Regions from separate parts of the Telluria sp. ZB4P36 genome, predicted to be linked through region 2. Evidence: predicted binding sites of a transcription regulator. Region 2 holds the regulator's gene; each other region holds the start of a gene.
What was found. Region 2 encodes sigma-54, which starts transcription at its own class of promoters, with help from an activator protein. Its sites were predicted from a motif close to TGGCANGNAANCTGCTTT; they were not measured.
Positions count from the first base shown of each region.

Region 1 (2,198 bases), on a different contig from region 2:
GGCGCGGCGGCGCACGCTGGTACTGGTCGCGCTGTATGTTGGAAAGCATGCGACGTATTCTAATCCAAGGCAGGGCAGGAAAAAAAGCCCGCGCGCGGCGGGCTTGGATGGTGCTGAAGCGCTGCTTACTTCCGGGATTTCCGACGGGACGAAGCGAAGCCGAGCAGGCCCAGGGCGAGCAGCGCCAGGCTTCCCGGCTCAGGCACGTCGGCCATCGCTTGCGTATTGTCGACAGCGATACCGTTCACTCCCGCCGCGGCCTTGACGGCGGAGCTGCGTGGCGTGTTGCCATCCAGGTTGAGCGAGGCGCCGGCCGCGCCGCCACTGACGTCGATGCTGAAATTCGCACCGAAATCGGCCATGCCACTGAGGAGGACATATCCACCGCCGCCACCGCCGCCACCATTGCCATATGCCGAGCCGGGGTTTGGCTGGCCGATGTAGCTGGCGCCGTTCCCGCCCGATGCGTCGATCAAGCCATTGAGGAAAAGCACGCCAGACAGCTTGACCGTGCCGCCGGCCCCGCCCCCGCCGCCGCTTGCCGGATACTGGCCGGCGACGCCCTGGAAGCCATGCATGCCGTCTGCCAGAATCGATCCAGTCAGGAACAAGGCGTTGAACGCATTCAGCGTGATGCTTCCACCGCCGGCGCCACCAGCGCCACCCCTTCCGCCACCGTTAACATTACCGCAGCATCCGTGGTTGCCAGCGCCGCCGCCGCCTGAACCCATCGCGGCCGCATTCGCGACGCCGCCGGCCGAAATGCCAGGAGAGGAGCCGAACGAGGATCCGCCGGAGCCACCCGCGCCGCGATTGCCACCGCCAGCTCCGCCGGAGGCGTGGACGGCGCCACCGTACAGGCCACCCGCGCCGGCGCCCGGGCCTGTGCCCGCCTTGCCGTCAGTGCCGTTGGCACCGCCTGCATAACCAGCGCCCCGGCCGTTCAGGATGCCATTGATGTCGATGCGCTGGGCAGAGACGGACAGGGGCGAACCACCCGCGATGTAAATGGTCGCTGCGGTGGGAATGATAAAGCTGCCAATGTTGGTGAAGCTGCCGGAAATAACGTCGCCATGTTGCAGCGACAAATTCGCGCCTGCGTAATCGGCGCCCGTGATCACGGCTGCAGAGGAAGGCTGCGCGAGCGCGAGCAGGATGGATGCTGCCAATGCATGGCGGGTAAGCTGCGAAAGTTTCATGGAATCCCTTTGGTTTGGTTTGCAAAGGGAAAAGCAATTATCGTGCCCGTAGTTGCATGAATGCATTACGTATTTATAATCAACAACTTATGTTGGGATGCCGAAAGCAGTGTTAGCGTACTGTAAATATTCTCGACAGAAAGCACCGGCGCGCCGGATGGAGGAAATCAGGCCGGCGCGTCCGCCGCCATCGTGAAGGTGAACGAGGTGGAACCGGCGCTCGACCCGATCTCGATCGCGCCGCCGTGGCCGCGCGCGATCTGGTCGACGATGTACAGGCCGAGCCCGAGGCCTTCGCTGCCGGCGCGCGAGGCAGCGCGCCAGTAGGGTTTCAGGAGCTGGTCGATGACGGCGGGGCCGAGGTCCGGTCCGCCATTGGTGACGCGCAGCGTGAAGCGGCCGTCGCGCACATGGGCGACCACGGACACGGGATGCTGCTCGCTGCCGTGCACCAGGGCGTTCTTCAATAGATTCGACAGCAGCTGCGCCAGCCGCTCCGGGTCGCAATGCAGCGACATGCCGGGCTGGATCGCGGTATCGATCACGCGCTCCGGATACAGTCCCGAGAGCTCGTCCACGACCTCGTACAGGCGCAGGTCGGCGCCCTTCACCGGCCGCAGGTCGAGCGGAATGCCGCCGCCCATGCGGCCGCGCGTGAAGTCCACCACGTCCTCGACCAGGGCCGCCATGCGCCGGGTGCTGCGCCGGATCCGTTCCACCACCTGGCGGGTGGATGGGTCCTGGTGCTTCAGCAGCAGGATCTCGGTGCCCGACAGGACGGAGCCGAGCGGGGTGCGCAGGTCGTGCCCGAGCACGGCGACGAACTGCTCGCGCAGTTCGGCCGTCTCGCGTTCGTCGAGCAGGGCGGCGCGGACTTCACCCAGCGAGCGCTCGCTCTCGAGCTGTTTGGCGATCAGTTCGGTGAACAGCTGCAGGGTCGAGACGGTGACGGCGTCGGTCAGGCGCGCCGGCTCCGGGTCGAGGCCGCACAGGGTGCCG
Region 1 is NZ_JCASIE010000005.1:124,017-126,214, forward strand. It holds gene AC56LK_RS09850 (hypothetical protein) at 1-15, opposite strand, end outside; gene AC56LK_RS09855 (PEP-CTERM sorting domain-containing protein) at 126-1,199, opposite strand; gene AC56LK_RS09860 (GAF domain-containing sensor histidine kinase) at 1,367-2,198, opposite strand, start outside.
Region 1: a site for sigma-54 is predicted at 1,230-1,247, ahead of AC56LK_RS09855 (PEP-CTERM sorting domain-containing protein). Genes of this name have one in related genera too.

Region 2 (2,198 bases):
AGGACCAGATCAACGAGCGCCTCGACACCCTGCTGGCCGAGCTGCAGATCGAGAAGCTGCGCGAGAACCCGGCGCTGTCGCTGTCGGGCGGCGAGCGGCGCCGCGTCGAGATCGCGCGCGCGCTCGCCACCAACCCGCGCTTCGTGCTGCTGGACGAGCCCTTCGCCGGCGTCGACCCGATCGCGGTGATCGAGATCCAGCGCATCGTGCGCTTCCTGAAAGAGCGCAACATCGGCGTCCTGATCACCGACCACAATGTGCGCGAGACGCTCGGCATCTGCGACCGCGCCTACATCATCAACCAGGGCGCGGTGCTGGCCTCGGGCCGGCCTGACGACATCATCGCCAACGAAAACGTGCGGCGCGTCTACCTCGGCGAACACTTCAGGATGTAATGAAACAATCCCTGCAGCTCCGCACCTCGCAGCACCTGGCGCTCACGCCGCAGCTGCAGCAGTCGATCCGGCTGCTGCAGTTGTCCACGCTCGAACTGCACCAGGAGATCGAGCAGATCCTGCACGACAACCCGCTGCTCGAGCGGCTCGACGATCCGCTCGACCGCTCGGTGCGCCTGCTGGCCGACGGCGCCATCAACAGTGCACCCGCAAACGGCGATGCGCCGGCGCCGCAGCCGGCGGCCGAAGAAGGCGCCAAGGCGGAAGGCGAGGGCTTCGATGAGGGTGGCGGCGGCGAGGGCGAGCGCGGCGAGGCCGACAGCGACTGGGGCGGCGAAGGCGGCGGCGCCCGCAGCGGCGACGACGAGGATGGCCGCCCGCAGCTGGAAGCCGACAGCATCACCCTGCGCGAACACCTGGCGGAACAGATCCGCATGAGCGCCTGCAGCCAGCGCGACCGCGCGCTGGCCGAGCTGGTGATCGACGCGCTCGACGACAACGGTTACCTGGAAGAGCCGCTCGACGAGATCCATGCGCGCCTGCCGGAAGAACTCGAGATCGAGATGGACGAGCTGCGCTGCGCGCTGGCGCTGGTGCAGAGCCTCGATCCGGTCGGCGTCGGCGCGCGCAGCGCGGCCGAGTGCCTGGCGCTGCAGATCCGCCGCATGCCGGGCGTGCCGCTGGTGACGCGGCGCCTGGCCCTGAAGATCGTCGAGGGCTACCTGACCTGGTTCGCGCAGCGCGAGTACACCAAGCTGAAGAATGCGCTCGACTGCGACGACGAAGACTTGCGCGAGGTGCAGGCCGTGGTCCGCCAGTGCAATCCGCACCCCGGTGCGGCCTTCGGCGCGGGCGTGTCCGACTACGTGGTGCCGGACGTGATCGTGCGGCGCGCCAAGAGCGGCTGGGCGGTGTCGCTGAATCCGGACGTGATGCCGAAGCTGCGCGTGAACTCCCTGTACGCCAACCTGCTCAAGCAGGGAAAGAGCGAAAGCCAGATGGGCGCGCAGCTGCAGGAAGCCAAGTGGCTCATCAAGAATATGCGCCAGCGCTTCGACACGATCCTGCGTGTCGCCGAGGCAATTGTCGAGCGCCAGCGCAACTTTTTCAGCCACGGCGCGGTTGCCATGCGCCCTCTTGTTTTGCGTGAGATAGCTGATACACTAGGCCTACACGAGAGCACGATCTCGCGTGTGACTACTCAGAAATACATGCTGACCCCGCACGGCATGTTTGAGCTGAAGTACTTCTTCGGAAGCCACGTCGCCACCGAAGCGGGGGGAGAAGCCTCCTCGACGGCGATCCGCGCACTCATTGCGCAATTGACAGGAGCAGAAGACCCTAGGAACCCATTATCCGACAGCAAGATCGCGGAGATGCTCGGGGAACAAGGTATGGTCATTGCACGCAGGACGGTCGCCAAGTACCGTGAAGCGCTCAAGATTCCGCCCGTCAGCCTCCGCAAATCCCTGTAAAGCTACTGCCCATTCTCACCTTGTGGCACGGGCAGGGCACCTTCCCTAAGGAGTGTGTATGAACCTCACAATCAGCGGCCACCATCTCGAAGTCACCCCCGCCATCCGTGAATACGTTCAGAATAAGCTCGAGCGCATCACCCGCCATTTCGACCACGTGATCGACACCCACGTGTTCCTTGCCATCGATAACCTCACCGAAAAAGAAAAGCGGCAAAAAGCCGAGATCAACCTACAGGTATCTGGCAAAATTTTGCATGTGGCAAGCGCGGCGCAGGATCTGTACGCAGCGATCGACACGCTGATGGACAGGCTGGACAGGCAGGTT
Region 2 is NZ_JCASIE010000023.1:58,330-60,527, forward strand. It holds gene lptB (LPS export ABC transporter ATP-binding protein) at 1-395, shown strand, start outside; gene AC56LK_RS22140 (RNA polymerase factor sigma-54) at 395-1,870, shown strand; gene hpf (ribosome hibernation-promoting factor, HPF/YfiA family) at 1,929-2,198, shown strand, end outside.

Region 3 (2,198 bases), on a different contig from region 2:
GGCAGCGTGCAGCCCAGCACCGACACGCCGGTGCGCATCACGTCCATCGGGTGGGCGCCGGCCGGCAGTGCCTCGAGAGCGCTCTTGACCGCCTGCGGCAGGCCGCGCAGCGACTTCAGCTTGGCCTTGTAGCCCTTCAGTTCTGCCTGGGTAGGCAGCTTGCCGTGCACCAGCAGGTAGGCGATTTCCTCGAACTCGCAGGTCGTGGCGACGTCCAGGATGTCGTAGCCGCGGTAGTGCAGGTCGTTGCCGGTCTTGCCGACCGAGCACAGGGCGGTATTGCCGGCGGCGACGCCGGACAGGGCCACCGATTTCTTCGGCTTGAACGTTGGGGTCTCGTTGTTCTGGGTGCTCATGCGTCGAATCTCCTCGATTACTTGGTATTTTTCTGGGCAAACAGTGCGTCGAGCTTCCGCTCGTAGCTGTGGTAGTCGATGCGGTCGTACAGTTCGGCGCGGGTCTGCATCGTGTCGATCACGTTCTTCTGGGTGCCGTCGCGGCGGATCGCCTCGTACACGTTTTCGGCCGCCTTGTTCATGGCGCGGAAGGCCGACAGCGGGTACAGGGCGATGCTGACGTTGGCGCTGCGCAGCTCGTCGAGCGTGAACAGCGGAGTCGCGCCGAATTCGGTGATATTGGCCAGCACCGGCACCTTCACGGCATCGGCGAACTGCTTGTACATCTCCAGGCTGGTCATCGCCTCGGGGAAGATCATGTCGGCGCCGGCTTCCACGCAGGCGACGGCGCGCTCGATGGCCGCGTCCAGGCCTTCCACGGCCAGCGCGTCGGTGCGCGCCATGATGACGAAATTCTCATCCGTGCGCGCATCGGCGGCCGCCTTCACGCGGTCGACCATCTCGTCCTTGCCGACGATTTCCTTGCCCGGGCGGTGGCCGCAGCGCTTGGCGCCGACCTGGTCTTCGATGTGGCAGGCGGCGGCGCCGGCCTTGATCAGCGAGCGCACGGTGCGCGCCACGTTGAAGGCCGAGGCGCCGAAGCCGGTGTCGATGTCGACCAGCAGCGGCAGGTCGCACACGTCGGTGATGCGGCGCACGTCGATCAGGACGTCTTCCAGGCCGGAGATGCCGAGGTCCGGCAGGCCCAGCGAACCGGCGGCGACGCCGCCGCCCGACAGGTAGATCGCGCGGTAGCCGGCGCGCTTGGCCAGCAGCGCGTGGTTGGCGTTGATGGCGCCGATGACCTGCAGCGGGGATTCTTCCTGGACGGCCTTGCGGAATGCGGCGCCGGCGGAGTGGTGGGTCATGCTGGTCCTTTCGAATGATGCGTTGTCGATACCGTCTATCAATGCAAGCGGCGTGCCAGTAAGCTAGCGGTGCAAACTTTCTAATTAATCAAACACTTAGCGCAATACTCGGCTGGTTGACGTTTAGCCGGACAGCTCATCTGTTTCATCGTGATGCAACACGAAACGGCAAATGAAACATGATAACAATAAAAAACCCCGCGGCAGCGGGGTTGAGCGGGAAAACGGGAGACTTAGTGTGCCGTAGCTGCTGCCGCCCCGATACCGGTCTCGGAGCGCACCTCCTGCGCTTCGAAGCCTGCCCTGTCGATCGCCGCGCGCGGGCTCTTGTCGGTCACCGAGAAGAACCAGATGCCGAAGAAGCCCACCGCCATCGAGAACATCGCCGGCGAGGTGTAGGGGAAGATCGGCGCGGCGTTGCCGAGCACGTCGACCCACACCGACTTCGACACCAGGGTCAGCACGACCGCGGTCGCCAGGCCCAGGAAGCCGCCGACGGTGGCGCCGCGGGTGGTGCAATCCTTCCACAGCACCGACATGAACAGCACCGGGAAGTTGGCCGAGGCGGCGATCGCGAAGGCCAGCGACACCATGAAGGCCACGTTCTGCTTCTCGAACGCGATCCCGAGCAGCACGGCGATGACGCCCAGTGCGATGGTGGTGATCTTCGAGACCTTCAGTTCGTCGGCGCTGTTGGCCTTGCCCTTCTTGAACACGGTGGCGTACAGGTCGTGCGACACGGCCGAGGCGCCCGACAGGGTCAGGCCGGCCACCACCGCCAGGATGGTCGCGAAGGCCACCGCCGAGATAAAGCCCAGGAAGATGTCGCCGCCCACGGCCTGCGCCAGGTGGACCGCCGCCATGTTGTTGCCGCCCAGGAGCTTGCCGGCCGCGTCCTTGAAGGCCGGGTTGGTCCCGACCAGCACGATCGCGC
Region 3 is NZ_JCASIE010000015.1:18,499-20,696, reverse strand. It holds gene prpC (bifunctional 2-methylcitrate synthase/citrate synthase) at 1-356, opposite strand, end outside; gene prpB (methylisocitrate lyase) at 374-1,264, opposite strand; gene AC56LK_RS18275 (cation acetate symporter) at 1,498-2,198, opposite strand, start outside.
Region 3: a site for sigma-54 is predicted at 1,305-1,322, ahead of prpB (methylisocitrate lyase). Genes of this name have one in related genera too.

Region 4 (2,198 bases), on a different contig from region 2:
GCCAGGAGCACCACCAGTCGCTCAAGCTGTGGCTGCGCATGCTGTCCTGCACCGTGCGCATCGAGAACGAGATCCGCACCCGGCTGCGCGCGAGCTTCGGCATCACGCTGCCGCGCTTCGACCTGATGGCCCAGCTCGAGCGCCATCCCGACGGCCTGCGCATGGGCGAGCTGTCCAAGCGCATGATGGTCACCGGCGGCAACGTCACCGGCATCACCGACCAGCTCGAGCGCGAGGGGCTGGTGGTCCGGGTGCCCGACCCGCACGACCGCCGCGCCTGGGCGGTGCGCCTGACTCCGGCCGGGCGCAGCGCCTTCGCCGAAATGGCGGTCGTGCACGAACGCTGGATCGACGAGATGCTGGCCGATATCCCGGCCGGTGACAAGGCCAGCCTGATCGCGCTGCTGGCGTCGATGAAGGAGCGGCTCAGGGTGGACGAGGAGCGCTAGCTGTGAAATTGCAAGAGGTTGTTTCGGTCGATACCCTGGTGCGGGCGATGCCAGTTTTAATGATGGATCCACTCACGCAGCGTGTCTGCATGGATGAAGCGTTCGGCCGTCCCGCATTTCGCGAACCGGCCGAGATCGACGGGGCTGCCAGGGCTTAGCCCTTTGCAGCACCCTTGCGGCGCGTCCCTGCCGCGGCGGCCAGCAGGCCCAGGCCAAGCAGCGCGATGCTGCCCGGCTCAGGCACGTCGACCAGGTCGTCCGGCATGCCGGCCGTGGTGGTGTAGTGGCTGAGGCGGCCGATATTGCACTTGCTCTGGTTGCGCGCGCAGGCGCCGCCGGTCAGGTACTGGACCTGCTCGTCGGTCCAGACCAGGTAGCTGAGCTCACTCGTATTGCGGAAGAAAAAGGTGGTCGCCGTGGCATTGGTGCCGCCGATGCCGAACTTCAGGGCGAAGTAGCCCGGCTGGCTCAGGTCGGTGAGGAACCAGGCGCCCGGCATGCCAGGGACGGCGCTGGCGCTGCTCGCGTTCGCGTCGGTCTTGCCGCTCAGGACCAGGGTCTTATCGCCGGAAAACTTGCGCAGCATCTCGAGTTCCGCCGCATCACTGGAATTGCTCATCTTCGCTTCGCCGATCTTGACGTCGACCGCGTAGATCGGTGTCGCCAGTGCGGCGGCAGGCGCGCTCAGCAGTGCAAGCGCGCACAGCAGGGCAGGGAGGCGGCGAAGAATTGCGGTCATGTTCACTCACTTTGTAAATTGGAAACGAATGTTTTCTATTTAGCAAAGTGCGTGCCAGGTGGAAAATATTTATGAAAATCAATGATTTAAGGAAAATCGCTGCTGCCGCGAGGGGTGGCTTGTAAAGTTCTTCGACATCGGGCAGCCGGCTAGTTCTGCTTTGGCAAGACGGCTGGTACAATAGAGGACTGCACGAGGGCTGTTGCTTGCCCTTTGCGGATGTGTCGCCATAGTACAATGGATAGTACAAGGTCCTCCTAAGACTTAGATGCAGGTTCGATTCCTGCTGGCGACACCATCCTTACCTGCCCGTCCGGGCACTGCATTCTCCGCTTCTGTCATTCCTGGCATGGAAACTGGGGATCGCCGGCGCCAGTCGGTACAATGCGTGCTTCTTTCACCTTTTGCGCTCCTCGCCCCCTGAATGGCGGTGGGCGGTTCACGAAATCATGGCTGTCATTTCCCTCTCTTCCGCTCAACTGGCCTTCGGCCACGTCGCGCTGCTCGACCACGCTGACTTTTCCCTGGAGGCCGGAGAACGCGTCGGCCTGATCGGCCGCAACGGCACCGGCAAGTCCTCGCTGCTGAAAATCATTTCCGGCCGGTTCAGGCTCGACGACGGCCTGCTGGTCATGCAGCAGGGCGTCAAGATCGCCTACGTCGAGCAGGAGCCGGTGTTCGATCCCGCCATGAGCGTGTTCGACGCGGTGGCGGCCGGCATGGGCGAGCAGCAGGCCATGCTGGCCGAGTATGAATCGCTCACCGGGCAGTTCGGCGGCGACAACGACGAGGCGCTGATGGAGCGCATGCACGAGATCCAGCTCAAGCTCGACGCCATCGACGGCTGGAACCTGGCGCACAAGGTCGATACCACCCTCGACCGCCTCGGCCTGAACCGCGACGCGAAGATGGGCACGCTCTCGGGCGGCATGCAGAAGCGCGTGGCGCTGGCCGTGGCGCTGGTGTCCGCCCCGGACGTGCTGCTGCTGGACGAACCGACCAACCACCTC
Region 4 is NZ_JCASIE010000016.1:56,051-58,248, reverse strand. It holds gene AC56LK_RS19015 (MarR family winged helix-turn-helix transcriptional regulator) at 1-449, shown strand, start outside; gene AC56LK_RS19010 (PEP-CTERM sorting domain-containing protein) at 604-1,188, opposite strand; tRNA gene AC56LK_RS19005 (tRNA-Arg) at 1,412-1,486, shown strand; gene AC56LK_RS19000 (ATP-binding cassette domain-containing protein) at 1,638-2,198, shown strand, end outside.
Region 4: a site for sigma-54 is predicted at 1,228-1,245, ahead of AC56LK_RS19010 (PEP-CTERM sorting domain-containing protein). Genes of this name have one in related genera too.